Regions from separate parts of the Lysinibacillus sp. NPDC097279 genome, predicted to be linked through region 2. Evidence: riboswitches for the same ligand, from Rfam matches in the RefSeq annotation. Region 2 holds a riboswitch; the other holds the start of a gene.

Region 1 (4,433 bases), on a different contig from region 2:
TGCCTTTAGTCGTAATTTTTGATATTCACGAGCAATTTTGCCAAGAGAATGGGCATCAGAATTTGTTACAAATGTATACTGTTGAATTTCTCGGATGTTTTTTACCATGTTGGTATCAGAGCTTAAACCAAGTTCTATTGCATCTATAAGCTGTGGATCGAATACTTCAGTTAAACTGTTGTGAACGCCTCTTCCAAATAAGCTTTTAAACGGGGTAAAAACATGCGCAGGAATAAAGAGACCTCCCAATTCCCGAACTTTTTGTTGTAGTACGCGTCCATCACAATAAATACGCTGTGAACTTAAATGAATATTTTTCATAAAGCCTTTCATCCAATTCGAAAAATCTGCCATCACTTCGATAGTTGGAAAATATGCGAGCACATGAATCGGGCCCTGACAGTTGCTATCATAAATTTCAATTTCCGATCCTGGAATAAGCGTCGTTTCTTGAAAACGAAGTCCCCCTTCCGTTAGCTCTTCTAGTTCACCTCGTTGTATCATCATCGTCATCTCAGCAAGTACCTCTGGCGAATGACAGTCTATAATGCCAATTATATCGAGCCCTTTTTTTGCACTTGCCATCTCTAAAATTCGCGATAATGTTAAAGTTTTACTTCCTGTAATCTTTACTGCCCGCCCACTCATCGTTCGACCAATGTGAATATGTAAATCCGTATAATAGTCGTGAAACATGTATACAGCTCCTTTTTTGTTTCATTATAAAATAAAAAAAAACCTTACATTGCTGCAAGGCATTTTCATGATTTAAGATGGATGGTTTTGATGTGTGCCATTATCCGTCTCGTATGAACCTGAACCTTGATTTGGCGTCGTCGCTGCATCATAAGCAATTAAAGTAACGCCAATTTTCTTTTCTAGCTCATTAATTTTTTCTAGCTGTGTGTCATCTAATTGTGCAAATTTAATCTCGTCCATATTCGTCACGCATCCTTTCAAAAGTAACGTTCCCCGAATATCTCACAACTATACAAAAATTAAATCACAAAAATCTTCTGAATTGTTTCGGTGACTGGCACTTATGTATTTTTTGTGAATTGTTCAGATACATATGTTAAATAAGGTTTGCCTGTCAGTGGGTGTGTTTGAATATCGGCGTAAACGCCAAAAACATCACGCAGTAGTTTAGGCGTTAATACTTCCTCTGGTGTGCCGTAATGAACAATACTCCCTTGTTGTAAAACATAAATTTGATCACAATACATAGCCGCCATATTTAAATCATGTAAAGCAGCAACAACAGTTAAATGAAGTGTTTGAATTAAGTCCATTAATTGTAGTTGATGCTGAATATCTAAGTGATTTGTTGGCTCGTCTAATATAAGCACTTGCGCCTGTTGTGCTAATGCACGAGCGACCATTACTCTCTTTTTTTCCCCTCCAGAAAGGGAGCTAAAGCTGCGAGTCTCCAGATGGGTAATACCTGTTTGCGCCAATGCCTCTTTGACAATTTTAAAGTCTTCCTTATCGTCCATCTCAAAAAGCTTCTTATGTGGCGTTCTTCCCATGCTCACCAAATCTCTCACTTTAAAATCAAATAACACAGGTGTTTCTTGGCTCACAACGGCTAATTTTTTTGCAATCACTCTACTTGATTGCTTAAAAATATCTTCCTCATTTAATAAAACTGTTCCACTTTCAGGCTTTAATAAACGATACATATTTTTCAATAGTGTAGACTTTCCACTACCATTAGGACCAATTAAACCGACAAATTGCTTTTCTTTTATTTGAATGCTTACTTTATCTAATATGCGCTGATCATGAATGGAGAATGATACATGCTTCGCCTCTAATGTCATAGCCTTTAATCTCCTTCACCAAATGAATAATTGTTACGGCGTAGTAGCCAAATGAAAAACGGTCCGCCACAAAAGGCAGTAATGATTCCAATAGGCATTTCCTCTGGTGCGATTAATACTCGCGCAATTGCATCCGCCCACACTAAGAAAATCCCTCCTAATAATGCACTAATAGGGATTACGTATTTATAATTAGATCCTACAATTAAGCGCACAATATGTGGAATGATTAAACCGACAAACCCAATGGAACCACTTACTGCAACGAGCACACCTGTTAGTAATGATACAAGTAGTATCAGTTGAATACGAAATTGTTGAAGATTAACACCTAACGTGACTGCCGCTTCTTCTCCAAGTAATAATAAATTTAAATTTCGATAATGTAGCCATAACAAACTAAAAACGATGAAAAAGATAATAGCTGGAATGACTACATTACTCCATTTTGCGCCTGCAAGACTTCCTAGCATCCAATACATAACGGCTTTTATACCGCCCTCTTCCTTGGACATCATCAACATAAAATTGGAAGTTGCAGACAATATAAATGATACCGCCATCCCCGCCAACAGCAAACGGAAAATAGAAATACGTCCCCCTACACGTGATAAGAAAAATACCAACACAATCGCAATAAAGGAACCTAAAAAGGCTGCTACTGAAAGTGCGTAGATACCTAAAAATGAAAAAGCACCTAAAATAATGACAGCCGTAGCCCCGACTGTTGCTCCTGAAGAAATACCCAAAATATAAGGATCCGCAATTGAATTACGGACAAGTGCTTGCACAGCCGCGCCAGCAATAGCTAAGCCTGCTCCAACAATGGCGGCAAGTATTACACGTGGGACACGTATTTGCCATATAATAATCTCCTGTGAGCGACTCCAATCAGGCTCTATCGTATTTGGGAAAATTGGAATTTTCGAGAAAATAACCTTCCATACATGTAGCGGTGTAATTGACACAGATCCAATCATAATAGCAGCTGTCATAGAAGCTATCAGCACTAAAAGAAGGATCAATGAAAAGTACATAAATTTTTTGTTCATTTGTTTATTAACTCCTTATCAATCATGATAAATACGAAGCAATAAAAAAGGGTATTCTACGCAATAATGCATAGAAATACCCTAGGTTAAACAAAGTTGGAGAAGTATCCACCAATTGTCCGTAATTGCTTGCATCCTCGTGGGCATTACAGGTATAAACTAATTGGCAGGTCTCCTGGCTTCGATTCTGCGTAACTATGATTGCCTTCCCATTCCTTAAAGCACAGTGGCTACTACATCATAGAACTCCTCGTTACAGTTGCGGGACAGCGTCGGACTTACACCGACTTCCCTTTTAAGTGGCACTCATTAACAAGTGTCACACCAATAGTTTCTGAAATTTTAAAATTATGACGATTCTATCATACATAATTATGCTAGTCTATAGCTTCTTTCATCTAGGAATCAATCTTTCCTCTTTTCAACTTCATACATATAAATTTTCGTAGAAAACCTTATCCATAATTTCTGCACATTTACTTGTTACATTAAAAACAATCAATAGTAAGGAGGAAATTCATATGATATTCAAAAGAAATTTATTTCTCGGTTTCATGGCGGCAATCACTTTACTAATACTTTCAGCTTGCTCTGAGGATACAGTGGAGTCACAACCTGCTAATAGTGACGTAATGGATCATGGCGAAGAGATGGATCATTCAAGCTCTGGTGATGTTCCTTCTACTTTAAAAACTGCTGAAAATCCTAAATTTCCAGTAGGCACTACTGCTGTTATTACGGAAGGACATATGTCTGGGATGGAAGGAGCAGAGGCAACGATTGTTGGGGCGTATGATACAACCGCCTATATTGTTTCCTATGAACCGACTACTGGAGGAAAGAAAATAGAAAATCATAAATGGGTTATACATGAGGAATTAATAGATTCTGGTGATGCCCCGTTGGCTCCAGGCACAGAAGTTAAAACAACTGCATCGCATATGAAAGGCATGGAAAATGCCACTGTTCACATTGATGAAGCAGTCCAAACGACCGTTTATATGATTGATTACCCTTCAACAACTACAGGTGAAGAAATAAAAAATCATAAATGGGTTACAGAAGACGAACTAGCGTCCAAATAAAAAATCAACCTCTGACGGTTATTCCTTCAGAGGTTGATTTTTTATTTGTCTAATATTTTTTGTCAGCTAGCTTATGCCATTTATAGCCGATTCCCCATACTGTCTGTAAATAATCCTCTACAGGGAAGCCACTTTTCCGTAGTTTATCTCGTAAATTACGCATATGTGAATCAATTGTTCGATCTTCAATTGTTACATTATATCCCCAGACAGTATTAATTAAATGTTCTCTTGAAAAAACTTTATTTTGATATTCAAGAAATAACGCTAACATGGCAAATTCTTTTGGCGTTAAAAGAATATCCTCTTGGTGAAAAGACAATTCAACGGATTCTTTATTTAATCGTAGCCCTTCAAAAACAACTACTGTTTCTTCTGTTTTTGTTCTTCTTAAAACTGCATGTATACGTGCTAATAACTCCTCCTCATCGAAAGGCTTTAACATGTAGTCGTCTGCCCCCATATTTAAGCCT
Region 2 (4,433 bases):
ATTAAAACAATCGTTGAAGGAACAAGAGGTGAGATAAGGATGAAAGTGTTACAGCAAGATGCAAATCGCACAACTAACTTTTTCACGGAAGATGAGACATTACACAAACTATTAGAAATGATGCTAGATAAAGAGCTTTTAGACTATGCTAAACGGGAGTTAGAGGATTTTGGCGAGCTTTGTGCAAATGATATTGACGTAAGAGCGAAGCATACGGATAGAGAGGGAGAACCGCGGCTGCAGCGTTATAATGCGTATGGCGAGGAAATAGCGCAAATTTGGGTCAATGAAGGCTACAAAAAAACGGTTGAAGAGACATATAACACAGGGATTGTTGGCTATGTGCATAAAGAAATTCCCCAGTTAGGGAAGAAGGGGAATTATGTGTACAGCTTTGCGCAAGGTTATTTATTGTCACATGCAGAGCCTGGCTTCTATTGTCCAGTAACTTTGACGATGGCAACCGCCTATTTACTAGATCATTATGCGAGTGATGAGGTGAAGAATAGGTTTTTACCACATGTTTGTGCAACAGGAGATCGAGAGCTATATGAGGGAGCAACATTTTTAACGGAGCGGCAAGGCGGGTCAGACGTCGGGGCAAATGTGGTAGAGGCTGTTCAAGACGGTAATCACTATCGGTTGTATGGAGAGAAGTACTTTGCATCAAATGTAGGGATGTGTGGTGTGGCGATGGTATTAGCGCGCATCGAGGGAGCTTCAGCAGGTTCCAAAGGGTTAACATTATTTGCTGTACCTTGGCGTCAAGATGATGGAACGGTTAATCACCTCCGCATTCGTCGTTTAAAGGATAAGCTTGGTGTCAGAGCAGTGCCATCCGGTGAGGTGGAATTTGATGGTGCACTAGCATATGTCGTTGGTGAACAAAATAAAGGAATTTATTATATGTTAGAGGCACTTAACTTATCTAGAATTTGTAACGCTGTTGCCTCCATTGGCATTATGCGTCGAGGCTATTTAGAGGCGAAGCATTATGTATCAAATCGAAATGCGTTCGGGCAGCCTTTAATTCAATTTCCAATGATTCAAGATACATTAGGGAAATATGCGGCAAAGCTCCATGTAGAAGTTGCTACTGTTTTTGATCTTATTCAGTTGTATGACAAAGTAACGAGTGGACAGGGCAGTGAGCAGGACATCATTCTTAATCGTTTGAATATCGCCATCATGAAAAAGGAAACAGCTGAACAGGCGGTGCATTATGCAAGTGAAGCAATTGAATTGCATGGAGGAAACGGCTATATCGAGGATTTTGTAACGCCACGTTTACTTAGAGATGCTCAAGTACTTACGGTGTGGGAAGGGACTGCTAACATTTTAGCGCTAGAGCTCATTCGCTTAGTAGATAAATTTCAGGCCCACGAATTATTTGTTCGTGTGATGCAGGAGCGCTTGTCGAAGTTAACAGATTGTTCATTGGTACAAATCGTAAGGGAACAACTGAAGAAAATCGAAACAACATTGCAAACTTTTAGCGCGTTGGATGAAGCTACGAAATCGTACGAGGCAAAGGGAGTAGCCAAAAAAATGGCTCATCTATACGAAAGTGTAGTGGCAGTCGAATGGGCAGCGAAGTTTGGCGGCAAGTATGAAAAGCTAGCTGATATTTATTTAGAAGATACATGGGCATTACGCCAGATCGGTGCACCAATGAAAACTGTTCAATATTTTGCGGATATTGTGTAGAGAATAGTTCTTGTGCCAGGCACGCAAACTATTCCGAAAATTCTAATTGTTGAACAAAGAAAGACTCACGTACACTTCTGCGGGAACGCACACAGTATAAGACGTAGCATTCCAGCTTACGGTGTGCCAGGCACGCAAACAATTAAAGAAATTGTTTGAAGCGGAAAGCACATGCACGCATTGGAAATCAATAATTATAAAAAAGAGACGCTAACTTAAGGTCTCTTTTTTTATCGTTATCTATTTCGATTTTCATGTATAATAAAATCAACTGAATATTATAAAGGTTCTTTACTAAAGTAAAGTGAAAAGGGAAATCGGTGTAATTCCGATGCGGTCCCGCCACTGTAAGTGTGAGTTTTTTCTATCAATGCCACTGAAATTTTTTTGGGAAGGCATGAAAAAGCATTTGAAGCACGAGCCAGGAGACCTGCCTTTATAGAACGATACATTGCAGCCTACGAGGATAGGATGGTGGTTTTTTGTGCAAGCACCGCCTCTCGTTATGATGACGAGGGGATTTTTTATGTTTTAGAAAGCTAATGACGATAATAATTGAAAATAAAGGCGAGAGTTCGAATAATGAAATACCTACATAATATCGATCATGCAACTGAACAGAGCTGAAACATGCACATACAATCTAAGGAGGTTTCACAATGAAAAAATATTGGAAGTTAGGTTTATCCGCATTTTTAGCAATGGGCATTTTAGTGGCTTGTGGACAAGAACCGAAAGACGACAGTACTGCGTCAGAGCAACAGGAGCAACAAGGAACAAATCAGCTAGAGGAAGCAACATTCCCGCTAACAATGACAGATGCTACTGGCAAAGATATTGTACTGGAGGCACCGCCTGAGCGAATCATTTCGCTTATTCCAAGTAACACAGAAATTTTATTTGGACTTGGCTTAAACGATAAAATCGTTGGCGTAAATGATTATGATGATTATCCACCAGAGGTAGCTGACAAGGAAAAGGTCGGCAGTATGGAATTTAATATTGAACAAATTATTGCTTTACAGCCAGATATCGTTTTTGCGCATGAATCAGGTATAGCTTCTTTAGGTGGAGCTAAGGATCAGCTGGAAGCTGCGGGTGTAAAAGTATTTGTTGTAACAAACGCACGTGATTTTAATGAGACATATACGACGATTGAGCAATTAGGTCGCGCCACTGGTAAGCTACCAGAGGCAGAAAAAATTATTGCCAATATGAAAGCGAAGGTTGAAGAAATAGAAGCAAAATTGCAGGATGTACAACCGAAGAAAGTCTTTGTAGAAACGTCAGATGAACCAGAAATTTATACACCTGGCAAAGATACGTTTATGCAGGAGATGCTAGAAATGATTCATGCAGAAAATATTGCAGCTGATACGGATGGCTGGTTCAAAATTGATGCGGAACAAATCATTACAAAAAATCCAGATGTTATCGTAGTCACTTATAATTATGTGCCCGATATTTTAACGAAAATTCCACAACGTGCAGGCTTTGATACAATTACAGCTGTAAAAAATAAAGCGATTGTACAAGTAGATGAAAATATGACAAGTCGTCAGGGCCCACGTTTAGCAGATGGGCTTGAAGAGTTAGCGAAAGCCATCTATCCTGAGGCTTTCGAGTGAGAAAAACAGCTTTTGCCTATGTAACAGCCATTACGTTACTTATCGTTAGCATCTGGTGTGGCGTATCAATAGGCTCGGTTCATATTCCGGTAGAAGTACTTTGGAATAAAGCGGCAGATGAAACTGCTGCCAATATTTTATGGAAAATTCGGTTGCCACGAGTATTACTTGCAGGCCTTGTAGGAGCATCATTGGCAATTGCGGGAGCAGCCTTTCAAGGGTTGTTAAAAAATCCGTTAGCAGACCCATATACGCTTGGGGTCTCTTCAGGCGCTTCAGTTGGCGCTGTTATGACATTGTTTTTTGGCATCTCTCTACCCGTGGTCGGTTTGTATGTATTGCCAACGCTCAGTATGATCGGAGCAATCCTTACGATGGTAGCAGTGATGAGCTTTGCCAGAATAGTAGACCGTTCTCTAAAAATGGAGACACTAATTTTAACGGGGGTTATATTTAGTTCGTTTTTAGGCTCGCTTATTTCATTAATGATAGCGTTATCAGGTGAAGAGCTCCGCCAAGTGATAGGTTGGTTACTCGGCTCGGTATCAATGCGTGGATGGCCGTATGTACAAATGATTACCCCATTTGTTGTCATTGGCTCTGTTATTTTGTGGACGCAAAGACGTGAGTTAAATGTTTTGCTTTACGGAGAGGAACGAGCGAAGCATTTAGGTGTCAATGTAAAGCGTAGCAAATATTTAATTTTAGTAGGAGGCTCAATGCTTACTGGGGCGGCAGTTGCTGTTTCTGGAACAATCGGCTTTGTCGGTTTAGTTGTGCCGCATATGACCCGCATGATTTGGGGGTCAGATCACCGTCATTTACTGCCGCTATCGTTTTTAAATGGGGCAACTTTACTTATCATTTGCGATTTAGTGGCGCGTACGATCATTATTCCACGTGAGCTACCGATAGGTGTTATTACGGCATTTATTGGTGCACCTGTCTTTTCTTATATTTTTTATAAGCAGCGTAGAAGCAAGGGGGTACGTGTATGATTATCGTCGAACATCTATCAGGTGGCTATGAGGACATCCCAATCGTCAAGGATGTAAGTTTTACGGTAGAAAAGGGGAAAGTCCTTGGTATATTAGGACC

What was found. A riboswitch is a leader RNA that binds a small molecule or an ion and turns the genes downstream of it on or off. The one in region 2 is predicted to bind cobalamin.
Region 1: another riboswitch for cobalamin. It lies ahead of ACIQ1H_RS22010 (FecCD family ABC transporter permease); the one in region 2 lies ahead of ACIQ1H_RS15205 (ABC transporter substrate-binding protein).

What each region holds. Positions count from the first base shown of each region.
Region 1 covers NZ_JBIWDA010000010.1:41,750-46,182, reverse strand. Annotated here, with positions in the region: gene ACIQ1H_RS22025 (endonuclease Q family protein) at 1-696, opposite strand, end outside; gene ACIQ1H_RS22020 (hypothetical protein) at 769-939, opposite strand; gene ACIQ1H_RS22015 (heme ABC transporter ATP-binding protein) at 1,041-1,823, opposite strand; gene ACIQ1H_RS22010 (FecCD family ABC transporter permease) at 1,829-2,875, opposite strand; cobalamin riboswitch at 3,024-3,219, opposite strand; gene ACIQ1H_RS22005 (YdhK family protein) at 3,397-3,960, shown strand; gene ACIQ1H_RS22000 (response regulator transcription factor) at 4,010-4,433, opposite strand, start outside.
Region 2 covers NZ_JBIWDA010000003.1:311,899-316,331, forward strand. Annotated here, with positions in the region: gene ACIQ1H_RS15195 (class I adenylate-forming enzyme family protein) at 1-37, shown strand, start outside; gene ACIQ1H_RS15200 (acyl-CoA dehydrogenase family protein) at 40-1,707, shown strand; cobalamin riboswitch at 1,975-2,159, shown strand; gene ACIQ1H_RS15205 (ABC transporter substrate-binding protein) at 2,367-3,335, shown strand; gene ACIQ1H_RS15210 (FecCD family ABC transporter permease) at 3,332-4,333, shown strand; gene ACIQ1H_RS15215 (adenosylcobinamide amidohydrolase) at 4,330-4,433, shown strand, end outside.